2 linked regions of the Variovorax paradoxus genome follow. The main gene of each other region encodes a partner of the protein of the gene in region 2 in a complex. Links are inferred from orthologs where the notes say so. Each region holds a gene or a part of one and is shown on either strand. Other genes may lie near its edges.

Evidence for each region. The genes of interacting proteins can lie anywhere in the genome.
Region 1: rplT (region 2) and NWF24_RS17450 share a complex: the UniProt entries of both Bacillus subtilis proteins name them as parts of the 50S ribosomal subunit. The link is inferred for Variovorax paradoxus from one-to-one orthologs.

The regions. Positions count from the first base shown.
Region 1 is NZ_CP102931.1:3,695,862-3,701,640, forward strand. What follows is about bases 659-3,605. They hold NWF24_RS17450 (type B 50S ribosomal protein L31), read left to right. Parts: upstream 659-1,970; coding sequence 1,971-2,240; downstream 2,241-3,605. Other genes in these bases: rho (transcription termination factor Rho), read left to right, coding at 659-709; NWF24_RS17445 (oxidoreductase), read right to left, coding at 764-1,831; NWF24_RS17455 (hypothetical protein), read left to right, coding at 2,320-3,605. In the rest of the region: more of rho, read left to right, coding at 1-658; more of NWF24_RS17455, read left to right, coding at 3,606-4,059; NWF24_RS17460 (MATE family efflux transporter), read left to right, coding at 4,056-5,399; phosphate regulon sensor histidine kinase PhoR, read right to left, coding at 5,406-5,779. UniProt on the Bacillus subtilis protein: While neither of the L31 paralogs is essential, this protein does not seem to function as the main L31 protein.
Region 2 is NZ_CP102931.1:4,305,886-4,312,949, forward strand. The notes cover bases 4,346-7,064. They hold rplT (50S ribosomal protein L20), read right to left. Parts: upstream 6,026-7,064; coding sequence 5,666-6,025; downstream 4,346-5,665. Other genes in these bases: pheT (phenylalanine--tRNA ligase subunit beta), read right to left, coding at 4,346-4,437; pheS (phenylalanine--tRNA ligase subunit alpha), read right to left, coding at 4,476-5,552; rpmI (50S ribosomal protein L35), read right to left, coding at 6,050-6,253; infC (translation initiation factor IF-3), read right to left, coding at 6,416-7,039. Outside these bases: NWF24_RS20315 (hypothetical protein), read right to left, coding at 46-561; NWF24_RS20325 (MerR family transcriptional regulator), read right to left, coding at 1,096-1,554; NWF24_RS20330 (integration host factor subunit alpha), read right to left, coding at 1,619-1,990; more of pheT, read right to left, coding at 1,996-4,345. UniProt on the Bacillus subtilis protein: Binds directly to 23S ribosomal RNA and is necessary for the in vitro assembly process of the 50S ribosomal subunit. It is not involved in the protein synthesizing functions of that subunit.

The DNA of each region.
Region 1 (5,779 bases), 610 kb from region 2 along the record:
GGTGATGATGCAGCACATCGCCCACGCGATCAGCGCCAACTACCCCGACGTTCACATGATGGTGCTGCTCGTCGACGAGCGCCCTGAAGAAGTGACCGAAATGCAGCGCACGGTGAAGGGCGAAGTCATCGCTTCGACCTTCGACGAGCCCGCAGCGCGCCACGTGCACGTCGCCGAAATGGTGATCGAGCGCGCCAAGCGCCTGGTCGAACTCAAGAAGGACGTGGTGATCCTGCTCGACTCGATCACCCGCCTGGCCCGCGCCTACAACAACGTCGTGCCCTCGTCGGGCAAGGTGCTCACGGGCGGTGTCGATTCCAACGCCCTGCAGCGCCCCAAGCGCTTCCTGGGCGCCGCGCGGAACGTGGAAGAAGGCGGCTCGCTGACCATCATCGGCACCGCGCTGATCGATACCGGCAGCCGCATGGACGAAGTGATCTTCGAAGAGTTCAAGGGCACCGGCAACTCCGAAATCCACCTCGACCGCCGCCTGTACGAAAAGCGCGTGTTCCCGTCGATCCAGCTCAACCGCAGCGGCACGCGCCGCGAAGAACTGCTGCTGGCTCCCGAGATCCTGCAGAAGACCCGCATCCTGCGTCAGCTCATGTACAACATGGATGAGATCGAGTCGATGGAGCTGATGCTCAAGAACATGAAGGCGACGAAGACCAATGTCGAATTTTTCGACATGATGCGTCGCGGCGGCTGAGCATCACGCTCTTCCGCAAAAGCGCGTTGGCCCTACCGGGTCAACGCGCTTTTTTCATGGGCGCCCTGTGCGCAGGGCGCGGCCTTCGAGGGCGCTCTGGCGGCCGATGTCGAGCAGTTCCATCAGCGCAACCGCCTGCTCAGGCGGCACGGGGTTCGGGCCGCGGCCCAGGATGGCGTCGCGCACTGCGGCGTAGTAGTCGACGTAGTTGCCGGCGCGCGTGGGAACGTTGCGCTTGCTGGACACGCCGTTGCTACCGATCAGTGTGAGCTCACCATCGAGCGGATCGGCGCCCCACCCTTCGGCCGGCGGCCGCAGCCCGGCACGCAGCGCATCCTCCTGCGTATCGACGCCGTGCTTGACGTAGCTGCCGCGCGTGCCGTGGACGATGTAGCGCGGCGCCGCGTGCGCCGCCAGCGTCGTCGAATGCAGCACTACGCGCAGCGGTGCGTGCGGTCCGCTGTCGTACCGCAGCACGGCGTGAAAGTAGTCCTCGACCACGGCGCCGTCGCGCAACACGGCGGTGTCGAGTTGAAGCGTGTCAGGGAGGCCAAACAGCTGCACCGCCTGATCGACCAGATGAGCACCCAGGTCCACCCAAAGGCCCGAACCCGGCACGGCCTGCTCGCGCCAGCGCTCCTTCACCTCGGGTCGGAAGCGGTCGAAATGTGACTCCAGGTACACAGGCCGGCCCAGCTCGCCGGACGTCAGAACATCCTTGAGGGTCAGGAAATCGGCATCGAAACGCCGGTTCTGGTAGACCGCCAGGACACGATTGTTGCGTATTGACAACAATTCAAGCGCCCTCGCCTCGGCCACATTGAGCGTGAAAGGCTTGTCCACCACCACGTGCTTGCCAGCCTCCAGCGCCGCCCTGGCGACTGGATGGTGCTGGGCGTTGGGGGTTGCCACCACGACCAAATCGATGTCGGAGCGGGCCATGAGCGCCGCAACGTCCGGCACCACGGCCACACCGGGCCAGTCGGCGTGCACCTTGTGCGGCTGCGAACTCGCCACAGCCGCCAGTTCAAGCCCCGGAACGGCCGAAAGCACGGGCGCGTGGAAGGTCTGGCCGGCAAAACCATAGCCAACGAGACCGACGCGCAGAGGTACAGAGGTCATGGGAAGGCCCGGTTTGCTCGGAAATGGGGCAGTATGCGATAATCATGGGCTCCGCGAAAAGTGCGGCTGGGCAGCTTCGTCCGGCACGTGGCTCTCGCATCGACCGCGCATTGATTCCAACAGCGCAAAAGGAAAGACCATGGCAAAAGAAGGCATCCACCCGAATTACCGCGAAGTCCTGTTCGTCGACATGTCGAACGGCTTCAAGTTCGTGACCCGTTCGTGCGCGAACACCAAGGAAATGGGCAAGACCGACGACGGTCGCGAACTGCCGCTGTTCAAGCTCGACACCACGAGCGAATCGCACCCGTTCTACACCGGCACACAGAAGTCGGTCGACAACATGGGCGGCCGCGTCGAGAAGTTCCGCAACCGCTTCGGCAAGACCACCGGCGCTGCTTCGAAGTAAGGCACGCGCTTTTGCGTCGAGGGCAGCCCGGTTTACCGCGCTGCCCTTTTTCTTTCTGAATCCTGCCTTTTTCCGCCACTTGAACCAGCCCACTCCCGCGATCGTTGCCCAGAGCGCCGTGCGCCGGCTGCCGCGCATCGCATTGCTTCTGCTGTGTGCGGCTTATCTGCTGCCAGGCCTGGTCGGCCGGGGCCCCTGGAAGAGCGCCGACATCACGGCCTTCGGCTACATGTCCGAACTGGCCCGCAGCACCGAAGGCATTGCGCGCTGGTTCGACCCCATGCTGCTGGGCCTGCGCCCGGAAACACCCGCCCTGATCCCTTACTGGATCGGCGCCCTGGCCATCAAGATCGCCCCGTCGTGGCTGAACCCCGACCTGGCCGTGCGCGTTGCCTTCGCGTTCCTGCTCTGGGGCGCCTTCACCGCCACCTGGTATGCCGTGTACTACCTGGCCCGCACAGCGCGCGCCCAGCCCGTGGCTTTTGCCTTCGGCGGCGAGGCCCGGCCCACTGACTACGCACGCGCCATCGCCGACGGTGGCTTGCTGGCGCTGATTGCCTGCCTCGGCCTCGCCCAGCTCGGCCACGAAACCACGCCCGCACTGGCGCAGCTGTTCTTCGCCTCGCACCTGTTCTATGGCGTGGCCGCACTGCCCTACCGCCGCACCGGCCCGGTGATCGCATTGACCGTCGGCACCATCGGCATCACGCTGAGCGGCGCCCCCACCGTCGGCCTTGCGCTGGCCATCGGCAGCGCGCTGTACATCGCGTATGAACGCCAGCTTGCCGCGCAGTCCGAGCGCGAAAACGCCGACAACAACGAAGACAACGGCCCCGGCTACACACGAGGCGCCCTCCTCACGATGATCGGCATCACGGTGCTGACGGCGGTGCTCGTGTTCGGCCTGAAGCTGCCGACATGGAAGATCACCGTGGTCGGCGGTTCGCTGCTCGGCGACGTGCGCAGCCAGGCCAAGCTGCTGCTGTGGTTCACCTGGCCGGTCTGGCCGCTCGCCATCTGGACGCTGTGGCGCTGGCGGCGCCAGCTCACCTCGCGCCACGTCGCGCTGCCCTTCTGGTTCGCGCTGGTGCCACTGGCCGCCACCTGGACCACTGACTACTCCGACCGCTCGCTGCTGCTGGCTCTGCCCGCCTTCGCCACGCTCGCCGCGTTCGCCCTGCCCACCTTCCGGCGCAGCGCCGCGGCGCTGATCGACTGGTTCAACGTGCTGTTCTTCAGCGGCCTCGCGGTGCTGGGCTGGATCTACTGGATCGCCATGCAGACCGGCGTTCCACCCAAGCCCGCCGCCAGCGTCACACGACTGGTGCCCGGCTTCGTACCCGAGCTCTCGCCCATTGCCGTAGCGCTCGCCGTGGCTGCGACCATTGCCTGGTGCTGGCTGGTGCGCTGGCGCACGGGGCGGCACCGCGCCGCACTCTGGAAGACGCTGGTGCTGCCAGCCGGCGGCACCGCTCTTTGCTGGATGCTGCTGATGACGCTGTGGCTGCCGCCTATCGACTACGCACGCAGCTTCGCGCCGCAAGTGCGCGCCGTGGCTGAACGCGTGGGCCAGCCGCGCTGCATCGCCGAGCTCGCGCTCAGCCGCCCACACATTGCAGCGCTGCGCCACCACGGCAACTTCAACGTGCAGCCGCTGCTGCTGGGCACCGACTGCCCGTGGCTGCTCGCAAGCCCGGACACCATCGAGCGCCTGCACACCATCATTCCCTTCGACCAGTGGCGCTTTGCCGGCACGCTGCGCCGCCCCAGCAGCGCGGCCGACGACCTCTTGCTCTACCAGAAGATCACGCCGCAGTGAGGGGCGAACGGGCTCTGATCGCGCGGCACGCGGGCACGGTGCTCGTCGGCCAATTGGCCGTGATGGCCTTCGGCGTGACCGACACCATCATCGCGGGCCGCTACTCCGAGCACGCACTGGCCGCTCTCTCGGTCGGCGCTGCCATCTTCGTCAGCGTGTATGTCTCGTTGATGGGTGTGCTGCAGGCACTGCTGCCGGTCTGGGCCGAACTGCACGGCGGCGGCCGCAGCAGCGAAGTGGGCCGCTCGGTGCGGCAATCGCTCTACCTCGCGGCCATTGCCATTGTGGTCGGCATGGCGATCCTGCTGCTGCCGGGCGCGGCCCTGCGATGGACCCAAGTGCCGGCGGAAATGCGCAGCGAAGTCGAGGCCTATCTGGCCGTGCTGGCCTTTGCGCTGGCGCCAGCCCTGCTCTTCCGTCTGTTCAGCACCCTCAACCAGAGCCTGGGCAAGCCCCAGCTCGTGACGTGGCTGCAGTTGGGTTCGCTGGGCGTGAAGCTGCCGTTGTCGATCTGGTTCACTTTCGGCGGCGCGGGCCTGCCGGCCATGGGCCTCGTGGGCTGCGGCTGGGCGACGCTGTGCGTGAACTGGGCCATGCTCGGCTGCGCCATCTGGCTGCTGCGCAACCGCCCGTTCTACCGCGACTACGGGCTCTGGAAGCGCATCGAGGCGCCCGACTGGCAGCAGATCCGCAAGTTCGCGCGGCTCGGCGTGCCAGGCGGCTTGGCGGTGCTGGTCGAAGTGACCTCATTCACGCTGATGGCCCTGTTCATCGCTCGCCTCGGCACCGCAGCCGCTGCGGCGCACCAGATCGCGTCGAACCTGCTGGCCGTGGCGTACATGACCCCGCTGTCGCTGGCCATCGCAACCAGCGCGCGTGTGAGTTTCTGGCTCGGCGCCGGGGACGCTGCCAAGGCCCGGCACGCCTGCCGCCTGGGCTTCGAACTGACGGCCCTGTGCGCGCTGTTCTATGCCACCGCCATGGCCGTGTTGCGCTACGAGCTCGCCAACGTGTATTCCGACAACCCGGCGGTGATCGCGATGGCCGGCGCGCTGTTGCTGGCCGTGGCGCTGTATCACTTCGCGGATGCGGTGCAGACCTTCTGCGTGTTCGTATTGCGGTGCTACCGCGTCACGCTGGCGCCGCTGGTGATCTATTGCGCGATGCTGTGGGGACTGGGTTTGGGCGGGAGCTATCTGCTGGCGTACCACGGTCTGGGCCCCTGGGCGGCCATGCAGTCGCCGCTGGCGTTCTGGATCATGAGCGCCGCCGCGCTGGCCGTGACGGCCCTGCTATTCGGTGCACTGCTGCGTTGGACGATGCGCCAGCGCGCAAAATAAGCCGTTCTACTTGGCCAGCACGCGCGCTTCCCGCACGCGCGCTGCCGGAAACAGCAGCGCAAAGCGGGAGCCCTTGCCCACCGTGCTTTCGATGCGCAGCTCGGCACCATGCCGCTGGGCGATGTGCTTGACGATCGCCAGCCCCAATCCCGTACCGCCAGTCTCGCGCGAGCGACTGCGGTCGATGCGATAGAAGCGCTCGGTCAGCCGCGGGATGTGCTCGGCGGCGATGCCAGGACCGGTGTCCTTCACGGCGTATTCGCCGCGCCCGTCGGGCAGCACCCGCCAGCTCACGGCCACCTCGCCACCGCCCGGCGTGTAGCGGATGGCGTTGCTCAGCAGGTTCGACATCGCGCTCTGCAGTTCGGTTGGCGCACCCG
Region 2 (7,064 bases):
AGAAAGTCCCGACTGCGCTAGATCAGGACCATTGCGACGTGACGCTCAGTACTCTTCCGGCAAAAGCAGGGTCGTAACGCTGCGATCTGCTTCGGTGATCAGCCAGATTCGGTTGTCGTGATCGCCAGCGTCCCGTGATGGCGGTACGGGTGCTGCACCTTTTTCGTCCGCCGCTTGTAGCGGCAATCGGTATACCGAGAGCACACGCAGGCCATGCTCGAGCGCGTCTTCGTTGGTGACGACGTCTTCGGGGTCTATTTCTCCCCAGTCGCCAGTGATATGCCTGGCCAACAGAGCAAACGGGTTGCTGTTGGTGACGTGTAGGAGCGCCAGCGCACCTGGTGTTGCGACAACACGGCCCAGCGCAAAGCGCGGTGAGCTACCGGGCTTGAGAAAGTTGCTCAGAAAGTCCTTCACTTGCATCTCCATAGGAAAGAAGCGCCCATGCGGCAGCCGCACCTGGCCCCAGAGGGCAAGGTGCAGCGGTCGAAAAAGGCGCGCGGGGAACGAAACGAAAACGGCCACCAGGGACAGCGGCAAATGCGCTGGCTTGGCGGCCATCGAGGGCTACAGGCGGCGGTGTGCCTGCATACGGGCTAGGTTTGCTTGGCTTGTGCTGGCAGGCCTAGTCCGTGGATGAATTATAGCGCCAAAAGTGACAAAATGTAAGAAATTTGACTCAAAAACACTCGAATTCGAGTGTTTTGGGGCCGTATGAAGCCCTGTAGAGGCACGTGCCTCGAGCCATGCGTCAAAAGCGCCTCTTGGCTTGTGCAGGCCAGTAAGGGCCGGTGAGGCGAGTCGTGGTTGAGCCGCTAGCGCCCTGTGCCTAGCTGGAGCAGGACACGCGGGGCACGGCAGCGCCAAGCGGGCTGTGTCTTGTGCACCCGTGCGCATCATTGGACCTGCGCAATTTAGGGCATACCTAGGGCACGGCGCCCGAAAATGACAAAGGGGTTAGCAACTACTACGCTGCTAACCCCTGTCAATACTGGTCGGTGTGAAAGGATTCGAACCTTCGACCCCTTGCACCCCATGCAAGTGCGCTACCAGGCTGCGCCACACACCGAAGCTCTCGATTATAGCGGCTGAAATTCAGCGCCCGAGGGTCAGCAGCTCACGAATTTCAAAGAGTTCGCGCCGCAGGTGCAACAACTGCGACAGGTCGACCGTCTGCGCGGCAGACGACGAGGGTGAATCCTGCACCACGGCGGCATCGAATTCTTCCTGGTCGATCTCGATGGCCTCCATGCCTTCGAGCGGCACCTCGCCCGCCTTGCGACGGTCGCGTTCACCCTGCACGAGTTCTTGCAGCTTGTTGCGCGCGCCGCTGATCGTGAAGCCCTGGTCGTAGAGCAGATCGCGGATGCGGCGGATCATGAGCACCTCGTGGTGCTGGTAGTAGCGGCGATTGCCGCGCCGCTTCATGGGCCGCAGCTGCGTGAACTCCTGCTCCCAATAACGCAGCACGTGCGGCTTGACGCCGCACAGTTCGCCGACCTCACCAATGGTGAAGTAGCGTTTGACGGGAATCGGAGGGAGCGTTTTCTCCATTGAAATCAAGACTGTGCGCGGGAAACCTGAGAGATTACTCTACGCAGGCGCGCAGCACCAAGCACTATTCGGCGCCCAGGCTCCACTCGACTTCGGATGCGCCGTTCTGGTCGATGCTTCCGTGGATCTGCTCCTTGAGCTTCGCACTCGCGTGGAACGTGGCCACGCGGCGCTCGCCGATCGGAATGGCCTCGCCGGTGCGCGGGTTGCGGCCCGGCCGCGGCGCCTTCACGCGGATCTGGAAGTTGCCGAAGCCTGAGATCTTCACGTCCGTGCCTTCGACGAGACTGCTGGCCACGAGCTCGAAGAACGCCTCGACCATGTCCTTGGACTCGCGCTTGTTCAGGCCGATCTGCTCGAACAGCAGGTCGGCCAGATGCGCCTTGGTGAGCGCAGGCGTTTCGAGAGCCTCGAGCGTGAATTCGGCAGCGTTCATTCTCATCATCCCCTCAAGCGGCCGCCGAGCTTGGCGTCCAGTTGTTCGACGATTGCACGGACCGCGGGCTCGACCTGCTCGTCCGTCAGGGTGGCGTTGTCGCTCTGGAAACTGAGGCGAACCGCCATGCTCTTCTCGCCTTGCGCCAAGGCGCCCGGCGCAGCCACGGCACCATCGCGCAGCGGCTGCGGGCGATAGATGTCGAACAGCGTTACGTCGCGCAGCAGTCCCTGCGCAACCGTCGTCGAGCGAATGGCCTGCACCAGTGCATCGTGCGTAACGGCTTCGGCCACGACCACGGCAAGGTCGCGCTCCACAGCCTGGTGCTTAGGCACCGGCTGTGCGACCGGCACGGGGCGCGCCGTAACGGCATCGAGGTCGAGTTCGAACAACACGGGCGCCTGTGCGAAGTCCCACTTCTGGCGCCAGCGCGGATGCAGTTCGCCGACGAAGCCGATGGCCTTGCCGCCAACCAGCACGCGCGCCGAACGGCCCGGGTGCAGGGCCGGATGCTCGGCCACTTCGAAGCTGGGCACCAGCGGCGCGAGCAGTGCTTCGACGTCGCCCTTGACGTCGTAGAAGTCGACGCGCTGCGGCTTGCCGTCCCAGCGCGACTCGTTGGCGTCGCCCCAGGCGAGGCCCGCCACGCGCATCGGCTGGTTCACGCCGCGCACGGTGCTGTCGGTGGTGGCAACGCTGTCGTCGCGCATGAACACGCGGCCCACTTCGAACACGCGCACACGAGGCGCCTTGCGGTCGAGGTTGAACTTGAGCACCTGCAGCAGCGAGCCCAGCAGCGACGAGCGCATCACGCTCATCTGGCTGGCGATGGGGTTCAGCAGCTTGATCGGGTTCGCATTGCCTGCGAGGTCCTGCTCCCAATGCGCTTCGACGAAACTGAAGTTGATCGTTTCCTGATAGCCCAGCCCCGCGACGCTGCGGCGCACCGCAAAGCGGCTGCGCTGCGCCTCGGGCCGCACGCGGGCGGTGATGGGAGCGAGCGGCGCGGTGGTCGGCAGGTTGTTGAAGCCGATCAGACGCGCGACTTCCTCGATCAGGTCTTCTTCGATCAGCAGGTCGAAGCGGTGCGGCGGCGGGGTCACAGTCAACGTGCCCTCGCCTTCAGTGATCGTGAAGCCGAGACGGTTCAGCGCGTCGGCGCATTGCGCCTGCGTCAGCGGCATGCCGATCACGCGCGCCGCACGCTCGACGCGCAGCGTGACGGGTACGGCCTCGGGCACGCTCAGCGTCTGGTCGTCCATCCTGCCGGCCTCGCCGCCGCAGATCTCGACGATCAGTTGCGTGATGCGCTCGATGATTTGCACAGTGCGGCTCGGATCGACGCCACGCTCGTAGCGGTGGCCCGCATCGGTCGAGAAGTTGAAGCGACGCGAACGCCCTTGCACAGCCTCGGGCCACCAGAACGCGGCCTCGACATAGATGTTGCGCGTGTCGTCGGACACCGAGGTGGCGTCGCCTCCCATGATGCCGGCGAGCGATTCGACTTCGTGGTCGTCGGCGATCACGCCGACCTTCTCGTCGACGGTGATGGTCGTGCCGTTGAGCAGCTTGAGCTGTTCGCCCGCCTTGCCCCAGCGCACCGTGAGGCCGCCGTGGATCTTGTCGAGGTCGAAGATGTGGCTGGGCTGGCCGTATTCGAACATCACGTAGTTCGAGATGTCGACCAGCGGCGTCACACTGCGTTGGCCGCAGCGCGCAAGGCGCTCGACCATCCATGCCGGCGTCGCGACCTTGGTGTTGACGCCGCGCACGATGCGACCCGAGAAGCGGCCGCAGAGTTCGGGGGCTTCGACCTTGACGGGCAGCACGTCGGCGAAAGACGTCGCCACCGGCGCGATGGCAGGAGTCTTGAGCGGCGCGTCGGTGAGCGCGGCGAGTTCACGCGCCACGCCGTAGACGCTGAGGCCGTGCGCCAGGTTGGGAGTGAGCTTGAGCGTGAGCAGCGCGTCGTCGAGCTTGAGCACGTCGCGTACGTCGGCGCCGATGGGCGCATTGGCATCGAGCTCGAGCAGGCCGCCGTGGTCTTCGTTCAGGCCCAGTTCGCGCGCCGAGCACAGCATGCCCTGGCTCTCGACGCCGCGCAGCTTGCCGAGCTTGATGAGGAAGGGCTTGCCGTCTTCACCCGGCGGCAGTTCGGCGCCGACGAGTGCGCACGGCACCTTGATGCCGACACGCGCATTGGGTGCGCCGCACACGATATTGAGCAAGGCGCCCTGCCCCGCGTCGACCTGGCACACGCGCAGGCGATCGGCATTCGGGTGCTGCTCGGCTTCCTTGATTTCGCCGACCACGATGCGCGTGAAAGGCGGCGCCACCGGTCGGCGCTCTTCGACCTCGAAGCCACCCATGGTGAGCGTTTCGGCCAGTGCGGCGCTGTCGAGGGGCGGGTTGCAGAACTCGCGCAGCCAGGATTCCGGGAATTGCATCTCTTCGATCTCGATCTGGTTTTTCTATGGAGGGGTGCTTACTGGAACTGCGAGAGAAAACGCAGGTCGCCGTCGAAGAAGAGGCGCAGGTCGTTCACGCCGTAGCGCAGCATCGTGAGCCGGTCGGGGCCCATGCCGAAGGCGAAGCCGATGTAGCGTTCGGGGTCGAGCCCCATGTTGCGCACCACGTTCGGATGCACCTGGCCCGAGCCCGACACCTCGAGCCAGCGGCCGGCCAGCGGCCCGCTCGCGAACTGGATGTCGATCTCGGCGCTCGGTTCGGTGAACGGGAAGAAGCTCGGGCGGAAGCGCAGCACGAGGTCATCGCGCTCGAAGAAGGTGCGGCAGAAGTCGGTGAAGACGACCTTCAGGTCCTTGAAGCTCACGTTCTCGCCGAGCCACAGGCCTTCGCACTGGTGGAACATGGGCGAGTGGGTGGCGTCGCTGTCGACGCGGTAGGTACGGCCGGGCGCGATCACGCGGATCTCGGGCGCCTTCACGGTGCCGGTGGTGTCGGCTGCAGCGGCCGCGAACTCGGCGGCGTACTTCTTGATGTGCTGATGCGCATAGCGCACCTGCATCGGGCTGGTGTGCGGACGCAGGTTGTAGGGAATGCCGTCGTCGCCGTTGATGTCGACGTAGAAGGTGTCCTGCATCGAACGCGCCGGATGGTTCGGTGGGTTGTTCAGCGAGGTGAAGCTGTGCCAGTCGCTCTCGACTTCGGGGCCGTCGGCCACGTCGAAGCCCATGCTGGAGAAGATTTCCTCGATGCGCTCCAGGGTGCGGCTCACGGGGTGCAGTCCGCCAGGAATGCGGCGGCGGCCTGGCAGGCTCACGTCGAGCGCTTCGGCGCGCAGTTGCAGCGAGAGTTCTTCGTCGGCCAGTTGCTGGCGGCGGTCGGTCAGTGCGGCCTCGATGGCCTGCTTGGCGACGTTGATCGCGGCGCCGCGGGACTTCTTCTCTTCGACACTCAGCGCGGCCATGCCCTTCATCAGCTCGGTGATGCGGCCCGACTTGCCGAGGAACTGGGCCTTGGCGTTTTCGAGCTCGGCGGGCGTTTTCGCTTCGGCGAAGGCGGCGCGTGCGGTGTCGACCAGGGAGTCCAACTCGTTCATAGCAACAAAAATCTTCGAGGGGAAATAAAAAAGAGCTGGAGCCTTTTCAAGCGCCAGCCCTTGAGCCGTGGGCGCAGGAAGCTACCCGAAGGCAGCATCCCTGCTGTGCAGAATCAAGCAGCCAGCTTGGCCTTGACCTGCTCCACGATGCCGGCAAAAGCGGCCTTGTCGTGCACGGCGATGTCCGCAAGCATCTTGCGGTCGATCTCGATACCGGCCTTGCGGATGCCGTTGGCGAACTGGCTGTAGGTCAGGCCCAGTTCACGCGAGGCGGCGTTGATACGCGCGATCCACAGCTGACGGAACACGCGCTTCTTGGTACGGCGGTCACGGTAGGCGTATTGGCCTGCCTTCATCACCGCCTGTTTGGCGACGCGGAAGACATTGCCGCGGCGACCGCGGAAACCCTTGGCGAGTGCGAGAACTTTCTTGTGGCGGGCGCGAGCCGTTACACCACGTTTGACGCGAGGCATGTGTGTACTCCTTGTTCGTCTGAGTTAAATGCCACGGCCGGGCAGCATGGCGGCGACAGAAACCATGTTGGTCTCATGCACTGCGACTGCACCACGCAGGTGACGCTTGTTCTTGGTGGTCTTCTTCGTCAAGATGTGACGCTTGAAGGCTTGACCGCGCTTGACGGTGCCACCGGGACGAACGCGGAAACGTTTTTTCGCGCTGCTCTTGGTCTTCATTTTGGGCATGTGAATGCTCCTTTAGTTTGTGCTCGTGAGGCGCCATGGATGCTCCACGGACTTGTTGGCCCCGAGACACTTCTTTATCCCGCCCCTGCCGGCATCTCTCGCGAGGCGCTGGCAAAGGCGAAATCCCTTCGAACCTTCTCTTCTCTACTGCAACCCTGACATTCAGGCTGTTGCGGGCGACGCTGCCGGTGCGGCGGCATCTGCTGCCGGCTTCGGCGCAGCGCCACCAGCCTTCTTGCGGCCCGGTGCGATCATCATGATCATCTGCCGGCCTTCGAGCTTCGGGAACTGCTCGACCATGATCAGGTCGCCCAGCTCGTCGCGAATGCGCTGCAGCAATGCCAGACCGAGCTCCTGGTGCGTGATCTCGCGGCCGCGGAAGCGCAGCGTGATCTTGCATTTGTCGCCCTCATCAAGAAAGCGCTTGATGTTGCGCATCTTGATGTTGTAGTCGCCATCGTCGGTACCAGGCCGGAACTTGATTTCCTTGACCTCGATGACCTTCTGCTTCGACTTCGCCTCGGCTGCCTTCTTCTGCTCGTGGTACTTGAACTTGCCGTACTCGATCAGGCGGCATACCGGCGGGTTGGCCGCCGCAACGACCTCCACCAGGTCCACGTCCTGCTCACCGGCAAGGCGCAGAGCCTCGGCAAGACTCACGACACCCAATTGCTCGTTATCCGGGCCGATCAGGCGGACTTCCGGGGCCATGATTTCCCGGTTCAGGCGGTGTTGGCGTTCCTCGCGGTGGCGGCGGTCGCGGAATGCAGTAGCGATGGTCAGAATCCTTCAAAATTTGCTACAAAATCTG